DNA from 2 places in the Solidesulfovibrio carbinolicus genome. Region 2 is predicted to be linked to the other one. Evidence: predicted binding sites of a transcription regulator. Region 2 holds the regulator's gene; the other holds the start of a gene.
The links. The regulator sigma-54, encoded in region 2, starts transcription at its own class of promoters, with help from an activator protein. The targets are predictions, from matches to a motif close to CTGGCACGGNNNNTGCTT.
Positions count from the first base shown of each region.

Region 1: fliD (flagellar filament capping protein FliD) is a predicted target of sigma-54. The motif match lies at 4,983-5,000, and genes of this name have one in related genera.

Region 1 covers NZ_CP026538.1:4,169,448-4,181,313, forward strand. The annotation lists gene C3Y92_RS18680 (HD domain-containing phosphohydrolase) at 1-502, shown strand, start outside; gene C3Y92_RS18685 (response regulator) at 521-1,888, shown strand; gene C3Y92_RS18690 (SPOR domain-containing protein) at 1,915-2,907, shown strand; gene C3Y92_RS18695 (hypothetical protein) at 2,919-3,836, shown strand; gene C3Y92_RS18700 (flagellin N-terminal helical domain-containing protein) at 4,040-4,933, shown strand; gene fliD (flagellar filament capping protein FliD) at 5,053-6,744, shown strand; gene fliS (flagellar export chaperone FliS) at 6,784-7,539, shown strand; gene C3Y92_RS18715 (glycosyltransferase family protein) at 7,762-9,027, shown strand; gene C3Y92_RS18720 (YIP1 family protein) at 9,154-10,845, shown strand; gene C3Y92_RS18725 (hypothetical protein) at 10,926-11,261, shown strand; gene C3Y92_RS18730 (hypothetical protein) at 11,283-11,866, shown strand, end outside.
Region 2 covers NZ_CP026538.1:2,702,801-2,714,666, reverse strand. The annotation lists gene C3Y92_RS12205 (B12-binding domain-containing radical SAM protein) at 44-2,221, shown strand; tRNA gene C3Y92_RS12200 (tRNA-Ser) at 2,486-2,579, opposite strand; gene C3Y92_RS12195 (nucleoside deaminase) at 2,665-3,198, opposite strand; gene C3Y92_RS12190 (phosphoribosylformylglycinamidine synthase subunit PurQ) at 3,479-4,291, opposite strand; gene C3Y92_RS12185 (CTP synthase) at 4,466-6,097, shown strand; gene C3Y92_RS12180 (KdsC family phosphatase) at 6,308-6,844, shown strand; gene rpoN (RNA polymerase factor sigma-54) at 6,976-8,406, shown strand; gene hpf (ribosome hibernation-promoting factor, HPF/YfiA family) at 8,457-9,005, shown strand; gene C3Y92_RS12165 (PTS sugar transporter subunit IIA) at 9,006-9,455, shown strand; gene rapZ (RNase adapter RapZ) at 9,544-10,431, shown strand; gene C3Y92_RS12155 (PTS sugar transporter subunit IIA) at 10,691-11,128, shown strand; gene C3Y92_RS12150 (PTS sugar transporter subunit IIB) at 11,131-11,589, shown strand; gene C3Y92_RS12145 (PTS sugar transporter subunit IIC) at 11,688-11,866, shown strand, end outside.

The DNA of each region.
Region 1 (11,866 bases), 1.5 Mb from region 2:
CAAGCTTGACGAAGTGGCCGCCATTATCCGCCACCAGGAAACGCCCCACGCCGGAGCCGGCCGGGACGTTCCGCTTGGGGCCAAACTCCTCAAGGCCGCCCTGGATTACGACGCGCTGCTGACCTCGGGCCGCGCTCGGGACCAGGCCCTGGACGCCCTGGCCGGCCGGGAAGGCCTCTACGATCCCCAGGCCCTGGACGCCCTGACCGCCCTGGCCGGGGAGCGGGAAGGACTGGAGCGCCGGGAAATCCCCCTTTCGGCGTTGACCCCGGGCATGATCCTGGAGGAAGATGTCGCCTTGCCCCACGCCGAGGTTCTGGCCACGTCCGGCCAGATGGTGGACGTCGGCTGGCTGGCCTGCCTGGAGGCCGAGTCCCTGCCGGGCGACGTCCGCTGCCGGGTGCTCGTCCCGCCGGTCGAGGACGCGCCGCCCCCGGGTCTGGCCGATCCCGAACTGCTGGCCCTTTTGCGCCGGGTCGGACGCGCCCCAGGCTGCTCCTGACCCCAAGGATCCTTGCCCATGTCCAATGCCGTCAAACTGCGGGCCGAACAAATGACCCGCCGCTACGAACGCATCGTGACCGACTATTTCGCCGAAGGCGGACTGGCCGTCCTTTGCACCGACGACGAAAGCTTCGTGCGCCAGCTCAAATACGCCCTGGGCGCCCTGCGCGTGGACGTCAAGACCGTGCTGCGCGAGGTGGCCGACTACGACGACGTGGCCACCCTGGCCGCCAAGACCGCCGATCGGCTGCCCGTCCCCTTGCTGGTCTTTCTGGAGCGCCGACTGCGCCAAACGGCTTGCTTAAAGACCGTGCGCACGCTGAAAAGCCTTTACGGCGACAAGATCAGGCTCGTCGTCACCACGGTGGAGCTTTCCCGGGACGAACTGGTGCTCACCCACGAGGTCGGGGCCGACAGCTGCATCACCAAACCCATCTCGGCCAACGCCCTGATGGAAAAATGCGCTTTTGCCGTGCGCCCCAACAACCAGCTCGGGGTGCTGTTCGACCGGGCCGCCGCCCTGCTGGCCGCCGGCGACCTGGATCAGGCCGCACGGGTGGCGGCCAAGGCCTTCGAGATCAAGCCCGACAGCTTAAAAGCCCACCTGCTCCTGGGCGACGTGGCCCTGGCCAAGGGCGACCACGCCCAGGCCGAAAGCCATTACAAGGACGCGGCCCGGGCCGAGAAGCTCTATATCGAACCCCTCAAGCGCTTGGTCGAGGTCTACGCGCAGACCGGCGACGACGCCAAGCGTCTGGCCTGCCTGACCCGCCTGGACGAGCTGTCGCCGCTGAATTTCGAGCGCAAGGCGGTCATCGGCGAGGCCTACCTGGACCTGGGCGAGGGCGACAAGGCCCGGGCCTTTTTCGAGGAAGCCCGCAAGGCGGTGGGCAAGGTCGCCTCGGACATGGTCAGCGAGGCCCTTATGGAAATGGCCAAGCGCATCGGCGAACGCGACCAGGAAACGGCCCTGCGCTTCGTCACCGAGGCCATTGAGGCCAAAGGCGAAGCCCTTGGCCCCAAGGATCTGTGGATGTTCAACAACCGGGGCATCCTGCTGCGCCGCCAGGGCAACTGGCGCGAGGCCGCGGAGAACTATCGCAAGGCCCTGTCCATCGCCCCGTCCGACGCCGGCCTGCGCTACAACCTCGGCGTGGCCCATGCCGAGGGCAAGGACTACTATACCGCCCTGACCCACTTCGAGGAGGCCCTCAAGCTCGATCCCGACCTCATCCTCCAAGGGCCCACCGTGGGCTACAACATCGCCACGGCCTACCACCGGTGCCGCGATCTGCCCGCTGCCCGGGAATTTTTGGCCCAGACCCTCAAGCGCCACCCAGGCTACGAACCGGCCAGGCGCCTGCTGGCCCACCTGGGCCAATGACGGCCGCCGCGACGTCGCCCCGCGCCATGTCCATGCGTCCCCTCGCCTGCCTGCTGGCGGCCTTGTTCCTGGGCCTGTCGTCCGGCTACGCCCGGGCCGGGACCGACGCCTCCCCGGCCGTGACCGCCCTGGTGTGCGGGGCGCTTCTCCGGGACCCCGCCCCGGGCGAGGGCTGGCCAACGGCCAGGGATGTGCGCCCGGGCGAGGCCGTGGGCGCGGCGGACCGGGGCCTTGGCTGCCGCTTCGTCGTGTCCGGCGAGGCGGGGCAAACTTCGGTCGTTGTGGCCGTGCGGCTGACGCGGCCGCTGCCCGAAGGCGGGACGGCCCAGGACGTCTGGCAGACGGCGGCCCGGCCGGGAGAACCGGCCGTGGCCGCCTACGCCCTGGCTGCCGAGCTGCCCGTGGCCGCCGGGGAGTGGACGCTGACCCTGACCCCGCCGGGCGGCCAGCCGGCCGTGGCCCGCTTCCAGGTGGCCGGCCGGCCGGCCGAGGCTGCCGTCTCGCCGCCGACCGCCATGCCAACGGCCCCAGGGGCCAAGGCGGCGGGCAAAGCCGCTGCCGCCGCGCCGCGCCCCGAACCCGCGCCCCAGAACCCTCCGGCAGCCCCGCAGGCGGCCCCGGCCCTTCCCGCCCTGGCGGCCGCGCCCGTCGCACCGGCCGGCCAGGCCAACGCCTCGGCCCCGCCGGCCCCCGGGCCGGCCAAGGCCGAACCGCGCCCAAAAGTCCCGCCGCCTTCCAAGGCCGAACCGGCGGCCGGCTATCTGGCCCTGCAAACCGGCCTTTTTGCCGAGGCGGACAATGCCGCCGCCCAGGCGGCCAAACTCCGGACCCGGGGCTTGCCGGCCTGCCTGGCCGTGTCGGACAAGGACGGCAAACGCCGCTACCGGGTGCTGGCCGGCCGCTTCGGCGACCGACGGGCCGCCGCCGCCGCCCGGGCCGAAGTCATGGCCGTCACGGGCGTGGCCCCCATCATCACGCCCGTGGCGGCCGGCGACATTCCCGGGCTGCGGTGTCGGTAGGGAGGCAAGACATGTCCGTGCCCGCCGCCCTGGCCGTATCCTTCGTGGTGGACGCCCAGCCGAAATTCCGTCTCCAGGCGTTCAATCTGCTGGCCACCCTGCTCGGCTCGGGCACCGTTTTGCCCCAGGCCGTCCAGGTGCATCTGGTGGGCGAGCATCCCCCGGACTTTGTCCGTTTCCTGGCCGGCCTGGGCGTGGTCGTCGTCCCGACCAAACCCTACGGCGCGGCCGCCTCGCCCTATTGCAACAAGCTGACGCAGCTGCGCTCCAAGGCCCTGGCCGGGGCGGACCACGTGGCCCTGCTTGACGCCGACGTGGCCGTGACCGGGGATCTTTCCCTGGAGCTGCCCGGACCGGGGGCGCGGGGCAAGATCGTGGACACGGCCGCGCCGCCCCTGCCGCTGTTGCGCGCCCTGCTGCGGGCGGCCGGCCTGCCCCGGGACGCGGCCACGGCCACGGCCGGGTTTGGCCCGGGCCAGACCCTGGCCGCCAATTTAAACGGCGGGGTGACGCTTTTTGACCGCGAAACCCTGGCCGCCGTGGGACCGCGCTGGCTCAAGTGGACCCATTTCACCTTGGAAAACGCCCGGCTTCTTGGCCCTTACGCCAAACACGCCGACCAGGTCGGCCTGGCCCTGGCCCTGATCGACCTGGGCCTGCCCCCGGGCCACCTGCCCGACCGGCTCAATTTCCCCACCCATCTGCGCCCGGCCAGCTACCGCCCGGAGCACGACCAGGACGCGGCCATCCTCCACTACCACCATCGTCTGGACGACGACGGCTGCCTGACCCCTCTCGGCCTGCCCCGCATCGACGCCGCCCAGGCCCGGGCCAACGCCCTGATCCGGGATTTCCAGCTCCGCCATGGCCACAAGGCCGGCCTGGAGGCCCTTTTGGCCCACTGGCGGCGCAGCTGTTTCCGGCCCTGACGCGGCAACCTCTCCCCAAATCCTTCCCCGCCGGCCCAAGCCGGTTTTTTTTGTCGCTTCGCCCGAAGCCCGGCCTAAAGAACGCGTTTAACGGCGTCGATAATGAAGACAAAGAGGCACAATCCGCCACCCAGGCCGAAGGCCCACGGCCGGCGGATCACACAAGGGCAAGGACGCCCGTCGCATTCAAGGAGGAAACAACCATGGCTCTTACCATCAACAGCAATCTGATGGCCGCCAACGCGGCCCGCAACCTGTCCAACTCGTATTCCGCCCTGGCCACCTCGACCCAGCGCCTGTCTTCGGGGCTTCGCATCAACAGCGCCGCCGACGACGCCGCCGGCCTGGCCATTCGCGAGCTCATGCGCGCGGACATCGCTTCCATCAATCAGGGCGTGCGCAACGCCAACGACGCCATTTCCATGATCCAGACGGCGGACGGCGCGCTCCAGGTCATCGACGAAAAGCTCATCCGCATGAAGGAACTGGCCGAACAGGCCTCCACCGGCACCTACACCTCGGACCAGCGCCTCATCATTGACTCGGAATACCAGGCCATGGCCTCGGAAATCACCCGAATCGCCAACGCCACGGACTTCAACGGCATCTATCTGCTCAACGGCAACCTGTCCGGCACGACCCACAGCGGCGCCGGCATCAATTCCAGCGGCAAGCTCAAGGTGCACTTCGGGTCCGGCAACGAATCCTCGGAAGACTACTACTACGTCCAGATCGGCACTTCCACCGCCTCGGCCCTGGGTCTGGGCATCGGCGCCGCCTCGGGCAACGACGGGCGCAGCATCTCCACCCAGCAAATGGCCCAGAAGGCCCTGGAAGCCATCAACGACGCCATCGTGTCCAAGGACAAGATCCGCGCCAACCTGGGCGCCCTGCAAAACCGTCTGGAGAACACCATCTCCAATCTGCAGATCCAGTCCGAAAACCTCCAGGCCGCCGAATCGCAGATCTCCGACGTGGACGTGGCCACGGAAATGACCCAGTTCGTGCGCAACCAGATTCTCACCCAGTCGGCGGTGGCCATGCTGTCCCAGGCCAACTCCATGCCTCGGATGGCCATGCAGCTCATCGGCGGCTAATAATCGACGCTTTCGGCCGGACCGCCCCGGGCGGTCCGGCCCCTCGCAGTTGGCATCCGCCTTGCTTCTGACGTGACGAAGTCCTGCCGCCAGGAATTTTTTGCCGCCGGGGGAGCACCATGTCGAACACCGTCAGCAGTTATTCACCGATCACCACCTCGGGGCAGATCACCTATTCGGGCCTGGGCAACGGCACGGATTTCGATTCGATGATCAAAAAGCTCGTCCAAGTCGAGCAATCACGAATCACGAGCCTGCAGACCTGGAAAAAATCCTGGACCGACAAGCAAGCCGCCTTCCAGGAACTCAACACCCAGATGCTGACCCTCAAGACCACCCTTGAGGAAATGGACAGCATGGACGAGTTCATGACCAAGACGGTGGATTCCTCGAATTCCACCGTGCTCTCGGCCGTGGCCGGGGCCGGGGCGGAAAACGGTTCCCACGAGGTCGTGGTCAACCGCCTGGCCACGGCCAAGGCCATGGTCACCACCACCGGCTACGCCAGCGCCTCGACGGACATCAATCCTTCAAGCTCCGACGCCGTGTTTGCCTACACCTATAAAGGCACGACCTACACCAACACCATCGGCGACAACGCCACCCTTACCGACCTGGTCAGCATCATCAACAACGACCCGGGCAACCCCGGGGTCAAGGCCAGCGTTTCCTACGACGGTTCCCAGTATTACCTGCAGCTGCGCGGCATGGACACCGGCTCCACGGCGAGCCTGGTCATCGCCAGCAACTCGACGCTGTCCGGCTTCGGCAACAGCGATTTCAGCACCATCACCTCCAACGCCAGTGCCCAGCTCAAGCTCGACGGCTGGCCAACCGCCTCAGGCTCCTGGATCACCCGGGAATCCAACACCGTCACGGATCTTATCCCCGGCCTGACCATGACGCTCAAAAGCACCGGGTCTTCCACCGTGGTCACCACCACGGACACCGACGCCATCAAGGAAAAAATCGAGACCTTCGTTGAGCAGGTCAACCTCGTGCGCACGAAGATCCGGGAGATCAGCAAGGTGGATTCCACCACCAAGCAGGCTTCGCTGCTCACCGGCAACTACGGCATCCAGCTCATCGACACCAATCTCAAGAGCGCCGTGGCCGGGCTTGGCGTAGGCTTCGACTACGATCAGGACAAGTATTCCACCCTGTCCCAGCTGGGCATTCTCACCGACGCCCAGCAAGGATCGACCACCGAAGGCTTGCTCGTCATCGACGACGACGTCCTCGACGCCGTCCTGTCCTCCAACGCCGACGCAGTCGGCCAGCTCTTTGCCGCCCAGTACGTAGGCCGCACCAGTTCTTCCGAATTTTCCATTTCCTCCTACATCAAGAACACCACCAAGAACGGCACCTACCAGCTCTCCTACACCACGGACGCCAGCGGCAAGATCACCGCCGCCACGATAAACGGCCACGCCGCGATGTTTAACAGCAACTCCAACCTCATCACCGGCGCCCACGGCTATGACGAAGCCGGCATGGTCATCCGGGTGGTGGACACCACCCCCGGAACCCACACCGGCGAAGTCGCCCTCAAGCAGGGCAAGGCCGGGCAATTAAGCGACTTGCTCGGGGAGCTGACCGACAGCCAGGACGGGCCCCTGCACATTCTCGACGACAACTACGACGACATCACCGCCATGATCGATGAAAAGATCGCCTACGAACAGCGGCGAATATCGACCTATGCCAGCAACTTGCGAAAGCGGTTCGCCAAGGTCGATTCCATGCTCGGCACCTACGACAAGATGCAAAGCCAACTTGAGTCGCAAATCAAGCAGCTCTCTTCAGATTAATTCGTTCCTGCCGATAAGCATGCAAAGGGAGAGAGCTCCATGCAAAACGCCGTCAAGAATTACCTCCAGACCCAGGTGTCCACCACCACCCAGGGCGACCTCGTCATCATGCTCTACGACGCGGCCCTCAAGTTCCTGCACCAAGCCAAGGAACGCATCGCCGAAAAAAACTATGCTCAAAAGGGCATCCTCATCTCCAAGGCCCTGGACATCCTGTCCGAGCTGCAAGGGTCGCTTAACGTCAACAAGGGCGGGGACTTGGCCGAACGACTGCAAAAGCTCTACTTCTTTTGCAGTTCCCGCCTGCTCACCGCCAACCTCAAGATGGACGCGACCAAGATCGACGAGGTGGTGGGCATCTTGACCGGCCTGCGCGAAGCCTTTGTCGAGGCCAACTCCATGGTGGCCACCAAGGCCGTGCCGTCCGAGGCGACCCAGAATACCCGGATAGGCGTCACGGCCGCGCCTCTTGGCCGCAACCACCTCGGCGCGGTCATGGCCGGCGCGTCCTTGCCGCACCCCGGCCTGACGACGCGGCCCATGGCCCCGGTCCGGCCGGCCGCTCCCACCTCCGCCGTCGCCGTCGCGGCGGCCGTGACGACGCCATCGGCCGCGCCCACGCGCCCCGAAGTGCCCGTGGCCTCGGCCACGCCGCCCGCGGCCGCAACCGTCGAAGCCGAAACCGACCAGGAAGCCGCCCAAAGCGCCCCAGTCGTCATCGACACGCCCCGGCCAACCATCTCCCCGGTGCGCCGGGCCATGGCCGCCTATTCCCAGGGACGCGCCACGGGATAGTATCGCGGCCGCGAAAAGCCTCCAGGACAATTCGCGGACAACAGACTCAACACACGAGTTTTTCTTAAAAATATATTGTTTAAGGGACGCGACCCGGGCGGCCCGGATCCGGCCTCGTGCCAAGGGCCTTTTGCCCGGCCGCTCCCGAGGGCGCTGGTGGCGGCTTGGACCGGATCAAGCCGCCGCCACGAGCCGTTTGGCCCAAATCCGGGAACCGGGAACATGGCGTCCCGGGCTTGTCGGCGGGGCCACGCCACGCTAGCTTGGGCCATGATCGCCGCCGCACCGCATCCGTTTTTCACCTACAGCGCCGAAGTGCTGGCCTGGCGGCTCGGCAGCGGTGAAGACGCCGCCTTGCCCCCGGCCGCCGCGCCCGAGACGACCACCGCCCGAGCCGCCCGCGTCCTGCGCGCCCTGGGCGGACGGCGACGCGTCGCCCTGCTTGGCCTTGGCAGCGGCGATCTGGCCGCCGCCCTGGCCGCCTCCCTGCCGGCCGGGGGCAGTCTGACCCTGGTCTGCCTGTCGCCGCAAACGGCCCGGCAAGGCCTGGCCACCGGCCGTTTTCCCTGGCTTGCCCCGGACAGCCCGGCCCAGCTCGTCGCCGACACTTCGGTCCAGGCCGTGTGCCATCTGCTGTGGGCCAACGGCCTGACCCCGGAAAACGCCCTGGTCACGGTGAATCCCGAACCGGCCGAGTCCGCCGAGGCCAAGGGCCTGGCCCTTGTGCGCCGGTTGCTGACCGCCGGGCGGCTCCTGCCCGATCCCACGCCGTCGCCGGCCGCACAACCGCTGCCGACCCTGGCTCTGCTGGCCCGGGCCGGCGAACCGGCCCTTGGCGATTTTTTTAAGGCCGCCCGGGGCCTGGCTGCCCGGGCGGTCATCCTCTGGGACGCCTGCGAGGTCCCGCCGGCCGCCGAAGCCGCCGCCGGCCTGGGCATTCCCGTGCGCCATCTGGCCCGGCCCCTGGGCAGAGATTTCGCGGCCCAGCGCAACGCCCTGCTGGCCGCCTGCCCGACCGGCTGGGTGCTGTCCCTGGACCCCGACGAACGGCCCGGCCCCGGTTTCGCCGCCGCCGTCGCCAGGATCATGGCCTGCCCGGAAGCCGGAGCCGCCTATTTCCCGCGCCTGACCCTCTATCCCGACCCCGGCCGGGCCAAGGTCGGCCACGGGCTGTGGCCGGACTGGCAACTGCGCCTTTTTCGCACCGACGCCATGCCCGGACCGCGCTACGTCCGGCCCCTGCACGAACGCCTGGAAGGCCATCCCGGGGCCGCCGTCCTGGCCCTGGACGCCCCCATCCTCCACCACAACCGGCTTGTGGCCGACACCGCCGGCGTGGCCGACAAGCTCGAAGCCTTCAGCCGGGTGGCCGGCGCGGCCCGACACCGCTTAAACGCCGATTACCCGACCCTGCCCCTGGACTTTTTCACGTCCCTGGTCCCGGGCGACGACCCCGGCCGCTGCCTCCTGCTGCCCCCGGGCCTGTAACCGCGCCCCGAAACCCCCGCGTCCGGGCAAGGCCTGGCCGAGGTTGCCTTGGCGGCTTGGAGAAGCTACACTAGGTCTTGTCCATGCAGGCCCTGCCACAGCGCGCCGGGCGTTTCGCGAAGGTACATGATGCGCATAACCTGTCCTCAATGCGGCTTTTTCCGGGAAATCCCCGACGCCAAGGCCCCGGTCACCCCGACCATGGCCACCTGTCCCAAATGCCGCCACCGGTTCCGGTTCCGTCCCCAACCGACCCCGGCCGTCGAAGAATCCTTCGTTACGGCCGAACCCGGCGTGTCCTCCTGGCGTCGCCCCGCCGCCCGACAGGAGCGTGCCGCCACGCCCCCGGCCGCCTGGGAATCACTGGAAGAACAGGCCGGCGAGACCGACGTCCAGACTGTCCCGGAAGACCTCGCGCCGTCCGGCCCGGTTCCCGTGGCCGACGCCACCTTCGCGCCTGATCCCGCGCCACGGGCCGACACGATGCCCCAACCGGAAGAAATCCCGGCCGACGACGACGCCGTGCCGCCCCCTACCCACTGGGAACAGCAGCCCGAACCGCGCCAGCCCCTGATCCAGCGCCGCCGCCTCGACGCCCTGGATGAACAGGACGAGCCGGCCGCCCCGCCCCGGCCGGCCAAATCCGCCGCCAAACGCCAACCGGCCCCCAGCGTCCGCGAAAACGTGGCGACGCCGTCTCAGCCGGCCCGCCAACCCGGACTCGAACCCAAGCCGGAACCCGATTTTTCCGACGCCGACATCCCGGACGAAACCCCCTCGGACGTCGCCCGACGCATCCGCGCCCGGGTCGAACAAGGGCTTGACCCCACGCCCGCGCCTGAGTCCGTGGCCGCCGCCGCGCCCGAACCGGAACCGGAAGCCGCGCCCGAACCGGCTCCGGCTCCGCCGCGCGCCGCCAAACCCCAAGCGGCCACGACGCCTCCGCCCCGCGCCACGGCACCCCAGGCCGAAACGCCGGCCGCGCCCCAGGCCTTGGCCCCCGAAGACGCCGCGCCTCCCGCCGCCACCAAGGCCCCGGCCGACGACCAGCCCCAGGAAACCACCGTGCGCGCCGACGGCGTGCGTGATATTTGGGCCAGACTGCAAGCCCTCGACGACCGCAAGGCCGCCCGGCCCCACCTGGAACACCAACGCCCGGCCGAGGACGAACCCGAAGAGCCGGCCCGGGAAACCGTCACCGACCCCGTGCCCTGGGAACGCCAGGACGCCTACGGCTTTTTCCCGGCGCTCATCCTTACCCTGCGCAAGATCCTCTTCCAGCCCCTGGATTTTTTCGGCAATCTTCCCGAAGGCCGCCCCAAATCCAAGGCGCTGGTGTTCAATCTGCTCATCAGCGAATTTTTGCTGCTCATCGACTTCATGTGGACCCTGGCCGGTCTGCGCGCCCGCATCGGCAGCCCGGAACAGCCAGACGCCTTAAGCGTGCTCGGCAGTTCGCCCCTGTCGTTTCTGTTGGCCCTGCTCCTGGTGCCCCTGGTCATTTCCATAGGCATCTACCTCGACGCCTGGGTGACTCATCTGCTGCTCATCCTGTTTCGCAGCACGAAAAAAAGCTTCGACGAGACCTTCCGGGTGCTGTGCTACTCGGCCGCGCCCACCGTGCTCACCGCCGTGCCCGTGGCCGGACAGCTCCTGTCCCCGGTCATCCTCGTCTGGTACATGGCCCTGCAAGCCATCGGCCTCAAGAAATGCCACGAAGGCGCCTACACGCAGACCCTGGCCGCCATCTTCATCAAATGGTCCATCTACCTCTTCCTGCTCCTGGCCATGCTGCAAAGCTTCACCCCGGGCCAATAACCCGGCGCGGCCTTGACGGAGCCGACGCGATACGCCCATAACGGACGCAGACCCACAGGGATTCTTCGCGGGAGTGGACCATGCTGTCATGGCTTCAGACCAAATGGCGCGCCCTGTCCGAGTGGCGGCGAAAAGTCCGGGAACTCCACCCCGACGCCTTTAGGGCCATGGCCGGCGAACTGGCCGAACTGGCCGAAGTCGCCTCCAAGGTACGCCCCGAAGAACAAGCCTTTCTGCTCAAAATCCGCCGCATCCGCCAGGAAATGCGCGAACTTGAACGCCTGGCCGAACGCCCGGAATTCCGCCTGCTCTCGGCCAAAAAACGCCACGAATTGCGGGTCAATCTGCTCTCCTCCCGCGAACAGCTCCTCAAAACCCTCTCCGACGCCCCGGTGGTCACCACCACGCCCCAATAACGGGCCACTTACGGAGGTCCCATGCGCCACGCCACGCTTCTCCTCCTCGCCGCCCTCGCCGCCGCCCTGCTCGCCGGCTGCTCGGTCGAACCGAAAATGACGGCCCAGCACACCGTCTACATCGACAACTGGACCAAACGGAACAACCCCGAAGTCTACGTGGAGCCCCAAAAAGCCCCGCCCGTGCCCGTCTCGGCCCTCATCGTGCCCTTCCAGGTCACCCAGGACATCCCCTACGGCCAAGACCTCGGCGAACAACTCACCCGCGTCGTCTGGCAAACCTGGACCCGCGACCGCGTGTTCCCCAAACTGCTCTACGAAGCCAATCTCAAAAACGCCTCCACCCCCCAGGCCGTGGCCCTGGCCCGCAAAATGGGCATCGACACCGTCGTGGTCGGCAAATTCACCTACATCATGTCCGGCGGCTCGCGCGGCTCCTCAGGCGTGTCCTTCACCTTCGACGTCATCGACGCCCGCAGCGGCGAACGCCTGTGGTCCATGGCCCACGGCGGCACCATGGAAACCGGCCTGACCGAGGACTATATCCTGTTCCTGCGCAAAAACCGGATGCCCACCGAACCCCTCTCGGCCATCACCGCCACTCT
Region 2 (11,866 bases):
GCTGCCGTCAGGGCCATGTTACGCCCCCAAAGCCCGAAGTGGAATGCTGGTGTGGATGGGGCCTTCAGTGGTCCTTGCCCAGGCCAAGGACGTTACGGGCTTGTCTGGAACAGGCGGGGTCAGTGTAACGTTTTTCGATGCCTATCGACTAAAAGCCCTGAGCATGGGGAGCCTCCGGGAACGGAGAGGAAGCTGCCTTGCCAGGAGGACGGGCGATATGGCCATTCGCAAAAAGGTGTTGCTGTTTAATCCGCCGCCCAATCCTGACATCGGGCCGCAGCTGCACCTTGAAAGTCTCGGCCTGGGCTATGTCGCCGCCTCCGTGCGCCGGGAGCTGGGCAGGACCCATGCGGTGACGCTTTGGGACTGCAGTCTGATCGACAAGTCCATGGCTCACGTACCCGAGGTGCTTCAGGCCATTGCGCCTGACTATGTCGGCCTGAGCCTTTCGGCCATGAACGCCGGGCAAGGCGTGGCCCTGGCCGCCCAGGTTCGCAAGCGCCATCCCCGGGCCAAGATCCTGATCGGCGGCATTCTGGCTTCTTCCCTGCCGGCTGAGGAATTGGCTTGCTACAGCCCGGACGCGATCATTCGGGGCGAAGGCGAAACGCTTGTCCCGCAGGCGTTGGCCTTGCTTGAGGACGCCGCACCTGGTCAGGTGTTGGAGCTGGTCCAGGAGCAAGCCCTTGATGTGGACGCCCTTGCCTGGCCCGCCCGGGACATGTTGCCCTGGCAGCTCAAGATGCATGCCCAGGCCAGCGTCGCCGCCTCGCGCGGTTGTCCGTACCGATGCAGTTTTTGCAGTATCCCCAAAGCCGGTCCCATCAGGAAATGGCGTCCTCGGGACATCGACGACGTGGTCGATGAGATGCGTTTTCTCTATAAGACCTACAACATCGCCCACTTCTATTTCGTTGACGACAACTTCATCCTCAATTCCAAGCCTTCCTTTCTGCGGGCCGAACGCTTCGCCAAACTTGTACGGGACAAACTGCCTTGCATCCGTTTCGGATTTATGTGCCGATCCTCAGCCATCGACAAACGACTCATCAATAGTCTGAAGTCTGCCGGCTTAGCGGGTGTTTTTCTCGGTATAGAGTCGTTTTCCCAGGCTGTCCTTGATCGCTATAACAAGAAGGAGACCGTTGAGGGGCACATACGGGCCATTGCCGTCCTTAACGATCTGGACATAACCATCAATCCGGGGTTTATTTTCTTCGATCCCTGGACCAGCGCTTCCGAGATGCGGCAGACGATAAGCGTCATGAAGGACATCGATTTTCCATCACTGCAATCCATCAATTCCAAATTGACCTGCTATCGCGGAACGGCCATCGAACAACAGCTGGAAGAACTGGAGAAGCCAGAGACACGTCTGGGTATACGCGGCTATGCCGTCAAGGAAGCGCAAACTGCAATCATTATGGAGCAATGTTGCGACATATTTCAAAATCAGCTGCTTTCTGATCCTGATTATGTCGAATATCAGCATTGTCAGTATGTGTTGGGATCGTTGCAGCCTTTTTTTCTCAATACGCCTCAGGAATCGCTCTTTGTGTTGCATTATGCGCAATGCAAGACGCTGTGGAAGGCCGGAGACATGGCCGTTTTGCAGCGGATAGACGACTATTTGCGCAGTGCGAGCGCTCCGGGAGCGTCAGCCGGCGCTGTGCTGGACGCCCACTCCCGGGAGCGCTGGCGCAAGGGCAATGCCTGCGCCAAGCTGTTTTTCACCCTGGCGCAACCGCATCTGGTTCGCGCCGTGGCCGCCGGCTGCGCCGAGGAGGCCCGGCTGGCCGTACTGGCCTTTAATGTGCCCGGCGGGCACCTCGACATGGCCGGCCTGCTCGACCAGCCCGGCGCAAACGGCGGGAGCAACGACGTCACCATCGCCCAGGCCCTGGGCTATGCCTGGGATGCCGGCTCTATGGGCGGCTATCTGCGCCGCTTGGTCCGCAACAATGACGTCCAGGCCCTTGTGGCCCTCGTGGAGTCGGCCTGCCTGACGTTCAACTTTGCCGTCATTGAAGCGGTGGAACGCTGCCTGGAGGAAGCGGGCATCCCAGCCGCCGAATCCGTGGTGGACAGCCTGGGGCAGGCTAGGCAACTGTTTCGCTCCAGCTATCCCGAGTTTGTTTTGGCCCAGGCCCAATCGTCGATGTCGGTCGCCTCAAGGGTCAGGACGACAAGACCCATGGTCAACTCCTGTCCAGCCGATTAAGCCTTTCGATCAGGCCGAAAAGACCGACGACAAGGCAGGGTGAGGACGCAACAGAGCGTATCCATCGAAAACCTCCTTCAAGGGGCTGTCGATGGCCCGGCTACAACCCTGGGACATGGGGGCGGCGTAGAACCGCGGGGCGAGGGCGTAATTTTTATTTGCGGGAGAGGGAAGAGGTCGTGGGGCAGGCCGTATTGGGACGCAAGAAATCAGCGGCGTTTGTGCGTCGCTGGATATTGTAACTAGCTTGTTTTGTTGATCAATTGGCGGAGAGGGTGGGATTCGAACCCACGTGCAGGCTATTAACCCGCAACCCGATTTCGAGTCGGGCCCGTTACGACCACTTCGGTACCTCTCCGCACAGAGAGCTGGAAGGGAGTCGGCAAATTATCCTCGGCCCGGCTGGTTGGCAAGCATTTTTTCGCGTGGGCCGCAATCACGCCTCAACCCGCTCCACCGCGCCGCTTTTCCCGGAAAAAATCCCGCAACAGTCCGCCGCATTCCCCGGCCATGATTCCGGACACGACGTCGAAGTGGTGGTTGAAAAAGGGCAGGTCCGGGCCGGGCAGCCGGGAATCGACGACCCCGGTGCGCGGGTCGGTCGCGCCATAGACGAGCAGGCCCACACGGGCGTGGATCATGGCCCCCAGGCACATGAGGCACGGCTCCAGGGTCACGGCCAGGATCGTGCCCGGCAGCCGGTAGTTGCCGACCTTGGCCGCCGCCTGGCGCAAGACCCGCATCTCGGCGTGGGCCGTGGGATCGTTTGTGGTGATGGGCGCGTTGCCGGCCCGGGCCAGCAGTTCGCCGTCGGCGGAGAGCAAAACAGCGCCCACCGGCGTCTCGCCCAGAACCGCCGCCGCCCGGGCCTCGGCCAGGGCCAGGGCCATCACCGCCTCGAAATCCGGCCAGCCCGGCGGCGGGGCGGGCAGTTCGCCACAGGCGGCGTCGAAGCGTCTGACGGGAACCAGGGCCATGGCGTTTGTCCGGCTGGCGCACTCGGCAAGGGGAGCGCGGTAATAGAGGTTCTTGTTGAGGCGGCACGGTGGCCAGAAGTACAGGGCACACGGCTTTCTTGGTCGCCGGAAGGTCCGACACCATGGACGCGGCAACGCCTTTACAGGCCGAAATCTGGACGACGCTGCGCGTTTGGCGGCGGTTGCGACCTTGGCCAACGGCGTCCTGGGATGGGCAGCGGCAAAAACGGCCCGGCGCGGGAGGTCCCCGGCCGGGCCGTAGACTGGCGGAAAAGCCCGATCAGGCCCCGGCGCGCAGATAGGCCACGGCGTTTTCGAAAAGAGCCGTGCCCAGGGTCGGTCGCGCGCCCCGGGTGTAATCGGGGTGGTTGGTCGGATGGTTGAAGGCCTCGGGATGGGGCATGAGCCCCAGGATGCGGCCCGTGGGGTCGGTCAGTCCGGCAATGGCCTGGGGAGAACCGTTGGGGTTGGCCGGATAGTCCATGGTGACCGCGCCCGTGGCCGGGTCGGCGTACTGCAGGGCCACGGCGCCGCTGGCCATAAGTTCGTCGAGGACGGCCGGCTCCATGGGCACGAGCTTGCCCTCGCCGTGGCGCACGGGCAGGTCGATGACCGAAAGGCCCTTGGTAAACACGCACGGGCTTTGCGGGTTGGCCCGCAGCGTCACCCAACGGTCCTCGAAGCGGGCCGAGTCGTTGTTGGCCAGGCTCACCTGGCGGGCGAAGTAGGCTCCGCCCAGGGCCGGCAGAAGGCCGAGCTTGACGAGGAGCTGAAAGCCGTTGCAGATGCCGAGGATAAGGCCTCCGGCGTCGAAGAAGGCGCGCAGCTGGTCAAGAAGCGGTTCGCCTGCGGCGGTCTGGGCATGTTTCCAGCGCACGGCTGCGGCCTGGGCCGCGCCAAGGTCGTCGCCGTCGAGAAACCCGCCGGGAAAAATCAAAAAATTGTAGGCGTCGATCCTTGTCCGGCCGGCCACGATGTCGGAAAAGAATACGATGTCGGTAACATCGGACCCGGCCATGCGGGCGGCATGGGCCGATTCGACCTCGCAGTTGGAGCCGAAACCGGTGATCACGAGGGTGCGCACCTGGGGCATACGGGGAAATCCTCCCAAGGGTTCCTTGAAAAATTGCTTCCGAAAGCTTACTTTGCGCGGCTGAACATACGGGGCCGCACCGGCCGCGTCAACCGCGCCCGGGCCAAAGGCCTGGCGGTGGGCGCATTCCGCCGGGGTCGCCGGGACGGACCCGTGAAACAAGGACGGCATGCCATGAAGACCAAGTTTATTTTCGTTACGGGAGGGGTGCTGTCCTCCCTGGGCAAGGGACTCGCCGCCGCCTCCATCGGCGCGCTGCTCCAGGCCCGGGGACTCAAGGTCACCATCCAGAAACTCGATCCCTACATCAACGTCGATCCCGGCACCATGAACCCGTTCCAGCACGGCGAAGTGTACGTCACCGACGACGGGGCCGAAACCGACCTCGACCTCGGGCATTACGAGCGCTACCTCGGCGTGCCCATGAGCCAGAACAACAACTTCACCTCCGGGCGCATCTATTTCAGCGTCATCCAGAAAGAGCGCCGGGGCGACTACCTGGGCGGCACCGTCCAGGTGATCCCCCACATCACCGATGAGATCAAGCGTTCCATCCTGGGCGTCGCCACTGACGAGGATGTGGCCATCATCGAAATCGGCGGCACGGTGGGCGACATCGAGGGCCAGCCCTTCCTGGAGGCCATCCGCCAGCTGCGCATGGAACTGGGCAAGGAAAACGCCCTGTACATCCACCTGACGCTGGTGCCCTACCTGCGCACGGCCGGGGAGGTCAAAACCAAGCCCACCCAGCACAGCGTCAAGGAACTGCGCTCCATCGGCATCCAGCCCGACATCATCATCTGCCGCAGCGAAGTGGATCTGGCCCGGGACATCAAGCAGAAGATCGCGCTTTTTTGCGACGTCGATGCCGACGCCGTGTTCACGGCCGTGGACGTCAAGAGCATCTACGAGCTGCCGCTGCGTCTCTATGGCGAGGGCGTGGACCAAAAAATCGCCATTTTGCTGCGTCTGCCGGCCAAAAACGCCGAACTCGAACCCTGGCGCGACCTCATGTACCGCCTGGAAAACCCGGTCGGCACTGTGTCCATCGCCATCGTCGGCAAGTACGTGGACCTCAAGGAGGCCTACAAGAGCCTTCACGAATCCCTGGTCCACGGCGGCGTCCACGCCGGGGTGTCGGTCAATTTCGTTTACGTCAACTCCGAGGAGCTGACCCGGGAAAACGTGGCCGCCACGCTTTCGGGCATTGACGGCATCCTCGTTCCCGGCGGTTTCGGCTCGCGCGGGGTGGAAGGCAAGATCGCCTCCATCGAATACGCCCGCACCAAGAAGATCCCCTTCTTCGGCATCTGCCTGGGCATGCAGTGCGCGGTCATCGAATACGCCCGCAACGTGCTGGGCCTGGACGGGGCCAACTCCGAGGAGTTCGACCTGACCACGCAACATCCGGTCATCTACCTCATGCGCGAGTGGTACGACTTCCGCACCCAGACCATCGAGCACCGCGACCCGACCAGCGACAAGGGCGGCACCATGCGCCTGGGCGCCTATCCCTGCGTGGTCGCGCCGGGCACCAAGGCGGCCGCCGCCTACGGCGCGTCGGAAATCTCCGAGCGCCACCGCCACCGCTACGAGTTCAACAAGGCCTACGCCGGCAATTTCGAGGAAGCCGGCTTGGTCTTAAGCGGCCTGTCCCCGGACGGCGAACTGGTCGAGATGGTGGAGCTGCCCGACCATCCCTGGTTCCTGGGCTGCCAGTTCCATCCCGAATTCAAGAGCAGCCCCATGCGTCCGCATCCGCTGTTCCGCGAGTTCGTGGCCGCGGCCAAGCGGCACAAGGGCTAGACGGCCCAAGCGCAAAAAGATGGCTCGGTCCGGGGAAGGCGGCTTCTCCGGACTTTTTTTGGGCCAAAGGGCTGCATGGCTTGGCAAGGCTCTAAAAACGTTTATCTTCTGGTCATGGTGCGATTTTTGGGCTAGATTGCGCCTGTCGGCGGCCAGGGTAGGGCGTTGCTTTTTCGCTTCGCGGCCGTCGTATCGCAAAGGGAGTCTATTATGTCCGAAGACGCCAAACTGGCCATTGCGCGCGCCCGGGACGTGGAGCTGCTGGTGCTCGACGTTGATGGGGTCATGACCGACGGCGGCATCTACGTCGATGCCCGGGGCGAGGTGATCAAGCGTTTCCATGTCCACGACGGGTTGGGCATCAAGGCGGCCCAGGCGGCGGGACTGGCCGTGGCGGTCATAAGCGGCCTGGACAGCCCGGCCGTGGCCGCCCGGATGCGGGAACTGGGCATCGAGGAGTACCACCCCGGCCACTACCGCAAGGTGGGTGTGCTGGAAGGCATTCTCGCCCGGGCCGGGTTGGCCCCGCATCAGGCCGCCTTTCTCGGCGACGATTGGGTGGACGCCGGCCCCATGGAGCTGGTCGGGCTGCCCATGGCCGTGGCCGACGCCCAGCCGGAGATCCTTGATCTGGCCTTGTGGGTGTCGCGGCGCGGGGGAGGGCAGGGCGCGGTGCGCGAGGCCGTGCGTTATATTTTGGCCGCCAAGGGCCGGTTGGAAGCCGCCTACCAGTGGTTCCTCGGCTGAAGGCCGATAGTGCCGATTGCCACAAGGCTTCAATTGTGGCATGGTTTTTGTTGGGCGGGGTGGCCCTCGTCCGGGCAAGGCCCACAGACAATTCCCGATAACGTCAACGACATTCGAGCACGGCGGTAAGCATGGCCCTGGAACTGCGGCAGCAACTCAAGCTTTCCCAACAGCTGGTGATGACCCCCCAGCTGCAGCAAGCCATCAAGCTCTTGCAGCTGTCGCGGCTGGAGCTGCTTGAAAGCGTGCAGCAGGAGCTTTTGGAAAATCCTCTTCTGGAGGAATCCGTCGAGGAGGACCGCCAGCCCGAACGCGTCATGGTCGAGGACAACAACGGCCCCACGGGAGCCGACGCGGCCATCGAAAAGGAACTGCTCAAAAACGCCGAGTGGGACGACTACCTTGGCGATTTCGCCAGCACGAGCAAGCAGTCCCTGTCCCGCGACCTGGAAGTGCCCGAGGAGGGCATGGCTTTCGACGCCCGTTTGGCCTCCAAGCCGTCCCTCGACGGCCACCTCGGCTGGCAGATGCACCTGTCTAATTTTACGGCCAAGGAAGTCGAGATCGGCGAGACCATCGTCGGCAGCCTCAATTCCTCGGGCTATCTGCGGGCCACGGTGGAGGAAATCGCCGGCATGGCCAACGCCGACCCGGCCCATGTCGAAAAGGTGCTCCACCGTCTCCAGCGCTTCGATCCCGTGGGCGTGGCCGCCCGCACTCCCAGCGAATGCCTGCTCATACAAATCGAGGTCTACGGCTATGACGATCCCATCCTGATCGAACTCGTTCGCGAGCATCTCGAAGACCTCGAAAAGAAGCGCTACAAGCCCCTGGCCAAGAAATTTCACCTGACCATGGAAAAGCTCAAGGAATACCTGGAGCTGATCCAGACCCTCGATCCCATGCCCGGGGCCAGCTATGGTTCGGGCGACCCGATCTACGTCAGCCCGGACGCCTTCGTCTACAAGTACGGCGAGGACTTCGTCATCCTGCTCAACGAGGAGGGGATGCCGCGCCTGGGACTCAACATGTCCTACACCGACGGCAGCCTGCCGCGAAACGACAAGGACAAGGACTACCTCCAGGATAAGATGCGTTCGGCCATGTGGCTCATGAAGAGCCTGTACCAGCGCCAGCGCACGCTTTATAAGGTTTTGGAGAGCATCGTGAAGTTTCAGCGCGGCTTTTTCGAGGACGGCGTGACCCGGCTGCGGCCGCTGATCCTCAAGGACGTGGCCGACGACATCAGCATGCATGAGTCCACCGTCAGCCGCATCACGTCCAACAAGTACGTGGCCACGCCCCACGGCATTTTCGAGCTCAAGTTCTTTTTCAACAGCGCCCTGGAGCTCGACGACGGCGGCACCGTGGGTTCCGAATCGGTCAAGGCCATGATCAAGCGGATTATTTCCGGCGAGAACGCCAAGAAGCCCATCAGCGACGAGGCCATCGCCGACATGCTCAAAGACGAGCTGCAAATCAACATCGCCCGGCGAACCGTGGCCAAGTACCGCACGGCCATGGGAATCGAGTCGTCGTCGAAGCGCAAGGCGGTTTTCTGATGCTTCGGGCCGGGATTCCGGCCCCTCACCACGCCAGCCTGGAGGATTCTATGAACATCACCTTTAATTTCAAGAATTTCGAGCCGTCTGACCATTTGCGCGATTATGCCAGGAAGCGCTTTGAAAAGCTTGGCAAGTACACCTCGTCCACCGACACCTCGGAAGTCCAGGTCAACCTGGCCGTGGAAAAGACCCGGCAGATGGCCGACGTCATCTTCCTGGCCGACAATATGCATATCTCGGCCCATGAAACCTCCGAGGACATGTACTCCACCATTGACCTGATCCTCGACAAGATCGAGGCTCAGGCCAAGAAGTTCCGCGAGAAGCAAAAGGACCGCCGCCGCCAGACCGTGGAGCAGGTCCGCATGGACGTCATCAGCATCAGCGAGGACGCCGCCGGCGGCCGCGTGCCCACCATCATCGAAACCGACGAGTACCAGCCCAAGCCCATGGCCGTGGAAGAAGCCGCCATGCAGCTTGAGGCCCTCAAGTACGAATTTTTGGTGTTCATCAACTCCGAAACCGAACGGCCCAACGTCATCTACCGCCTGCGCAACGGCGACTTCGGCCTCATCGATCCTGGAACGGGCGCTTAGATGCGGTTAGAGGACTATCTCCAGCCCGAGTTCGTCATCGGGAATCTTGCGTCGGAGTCCAAGTCCGAAGTGTTGGCCGAGCTCGTGGCCCCCATCAAGAAGCAGTGGCCCGATTTTGACGCCAAACGCGCCCATCAGGTGCTGCTCGACCGGGAAAACCTCGGCACCACGGGCATCGGCGACGGGGTGGCCATTCCCCACGGCAAGATGGAGAGCCTCGAACGCATCGTCATCGTCGTCGGGAGAAGCCTTGCGGGCGTCAGCTTCGATGCGCTGGACTTCAAGCCCTGCCGCATCTTCTTCCTGGTGCTCGCGCCCGAGCATGTCGCGGGCCTGCATTTGCGCATTCTGGCCCACATCTCGCGGCTTTTGTCCGACGAATCCTTCCGGCGGGCCTTTTTGGCCGCCGAAACCGACGAGGCCTTGCGGCAGGTGCTCGCCGCCGCCTAAGGCTGCCTGAAAAAACGTTTCCCGCGCGTTTGTCGTCACACAAACGCGCGGGAAATTTGTTAAGCCCTTGGGCCGGAAGGTGAATGCCATGGAACATGCGGCCAGGGAACTCCCCGTCGTTATCTTGACCGGCCTGTCCGGGTCCGGAAAATCCACAGCCCTTCGCGTCTTCGAGGACCTGGGTTTTTTTTGCGTGGACGGGTTGCCGGTCAGCCTCGTGCCCAAGCTCATGAGCCTTTTCGACGACAAGGGCGGCCAGCGCTACAAAGGCCTGGCCCTGGGCATGGACGTGCGCCAAGCCGACCTCGACACCGACTGGGGCGCGACCCTGGCCGAGGTGCGGCGCAAACAGGACCTCACCCAGATCATCTTTTTCGAGGCCGACAACGGCGAGATCATCCGCCGCTACGCCACTACTCGCCGCCCGCATCCTTTGGAAAGCGCCGAGAGGGGCCTTGAGCAAGCGGTCGTGGCCGAGCGCGAACGCATGCGCCCCCTTCGCGACGCCGCCGACATGGTGCTGGACACCACCCATTTCACCATCCACGATCTGCGCCGCAAGCTCCAGGAGAAATGGGCTTCCATCCGGCCCACCGCCGGAACCCTCAAGGTCCACGTCATGAGCTTCGGCTTCAAGTACGGCCCGCCCTCCGAGGCCGACATGGTTTTCGACCTGCGCTTTTTGCCCAATCCCTATTTCAACAAGGAACTGCGCGAGCGCACGGGCAAGGAAGCGGCGGTGCGCGATTACGTCCTGGCCGAGGAACCGGGCCGGGAGTTTTTGCGCCGGCTGACCGAATTTCTGCTCTATCTGCTCCCGCTGTACGCCAAGGAAGGGCGTTACCGCCTGACCCTGGCCTTTGGCTGTACCGGCGGCCGCCACCGTTCGGTGGCCGTGGCCGAGTCGGTCTTTGACACGCTCTCCAAGGCTGGCTACAATATCTCCCTTGAACATCGGCACATTGAACGCGGCTAGGCCGCAGGTCTTAAGCGCTACGGCAACGGGGGTTGCCGGCGAGAGCGGCGGGGCGGTTTACCCGGCCCAGGGGCTTTCGCTTTTGGCGATGGCGACGCCATCCCGGCTGGTCGCCTTGCCGGCCCGGCAGTCTCGTTCGCGGATGATTATCGTGTGAGATCTTGGGCTTCCGCGCGGCGTGGCCGGGACGGAAGCGGGATGCAATGCCGACGGTCTCAAACCGTCAAGACGGGGGCGACATGCTCCGGGATGCCTGTCTATGAATGCCGAGCCCCTCAAGGACGCGCCCGTTGGCGTGGTGGTCGTCACCCACACCGACTACGGGTCGCGGCTCATTGCCGCCGCCGAGTTCATCCTCGGCCCCCAGCAGCACTGCCAGGCCGTCAGCGTCGATCTGACCAAGGCCGTGGACGAATCCCTGGCCGCGCTGAAGGCCGCCATCAAGGATACCGACCAGGGCGGCGGGGTGCTGGTGCTGACCGACATGTTCGGCGGCACGCCCACCAACATGAGCCTGTCGCTTCTGGGTTCGGGCCAGCTTGAGGTCCTCACCGGCGTCAATTTGCCCATGCTCATCAAAATTTTGGGTTCGCGCACCCGTCCCCTGCAAACCCTGGCCGTGGAGGCCAAGCAGGCCGGTTGCCAGGGCATCGTCGTGGCTGGCGAGGTGCTGCGCAAAAAGGTGGCCGAGGGGTAGCCATGGCCTTCGTGCGCATCGACAACCGCCTCGTTCATGGCCAGATCATCGAGACCTGGCTGCCGTTTACCCACGCCAGCCGGATCGTGGTGGTCAACGACGACTTGGCCGCCGATCATCTCCGCCAGGAGATCATGTCCCTGGCCATCCCCGACGGCGTGGCCATTGTGTTTCTGCCCGTGGCCGATCTGGCCGGCTATTTCAGCCATGCGCCCCTGGACCTGCCCGAGGCGCTGATCCTGTTCGCCAGTTGCCGCGATGCCCAGGTCGCCTACGAATACGGGTTCGATTTCGCCAACTTGAACCTTGGCAATCTCCACTACGCCCCGGGCAAGAGGCAAGTCTGTCCCCATGTGGCCCTGTCCAAGGAAGACGAATCCTGTCTGGATTTTTTCCGGGACAAGGGCGTGCGGCTGGACTACCGTTGCGTGCCGGGCGACCCGGCCCAGCCCAGGATCTGACGCGACGGCCGACCCAATGGTAACCCACGCGAGGCCCATGCCATGACCCATCAGGCCGACATTGCGCTCCACGTCCTTGGCGTCGCTTTTTTTTTGTCCTGTGCTCCTCGTTCCGCTTTGCCGTAAACGCCGCCCTGCTGGAACGCCCCCTGGTCATCGGCCTGGCCTGGGGCCTGTGCCAGGGCGATTTGCCCGCCGCCCTTAGTCTCTGCATCTTCTACGAGCTTTTCTGGCTCGACGGCATTCCCGCCGGCACCCACATCCCGCCCAACGCCGC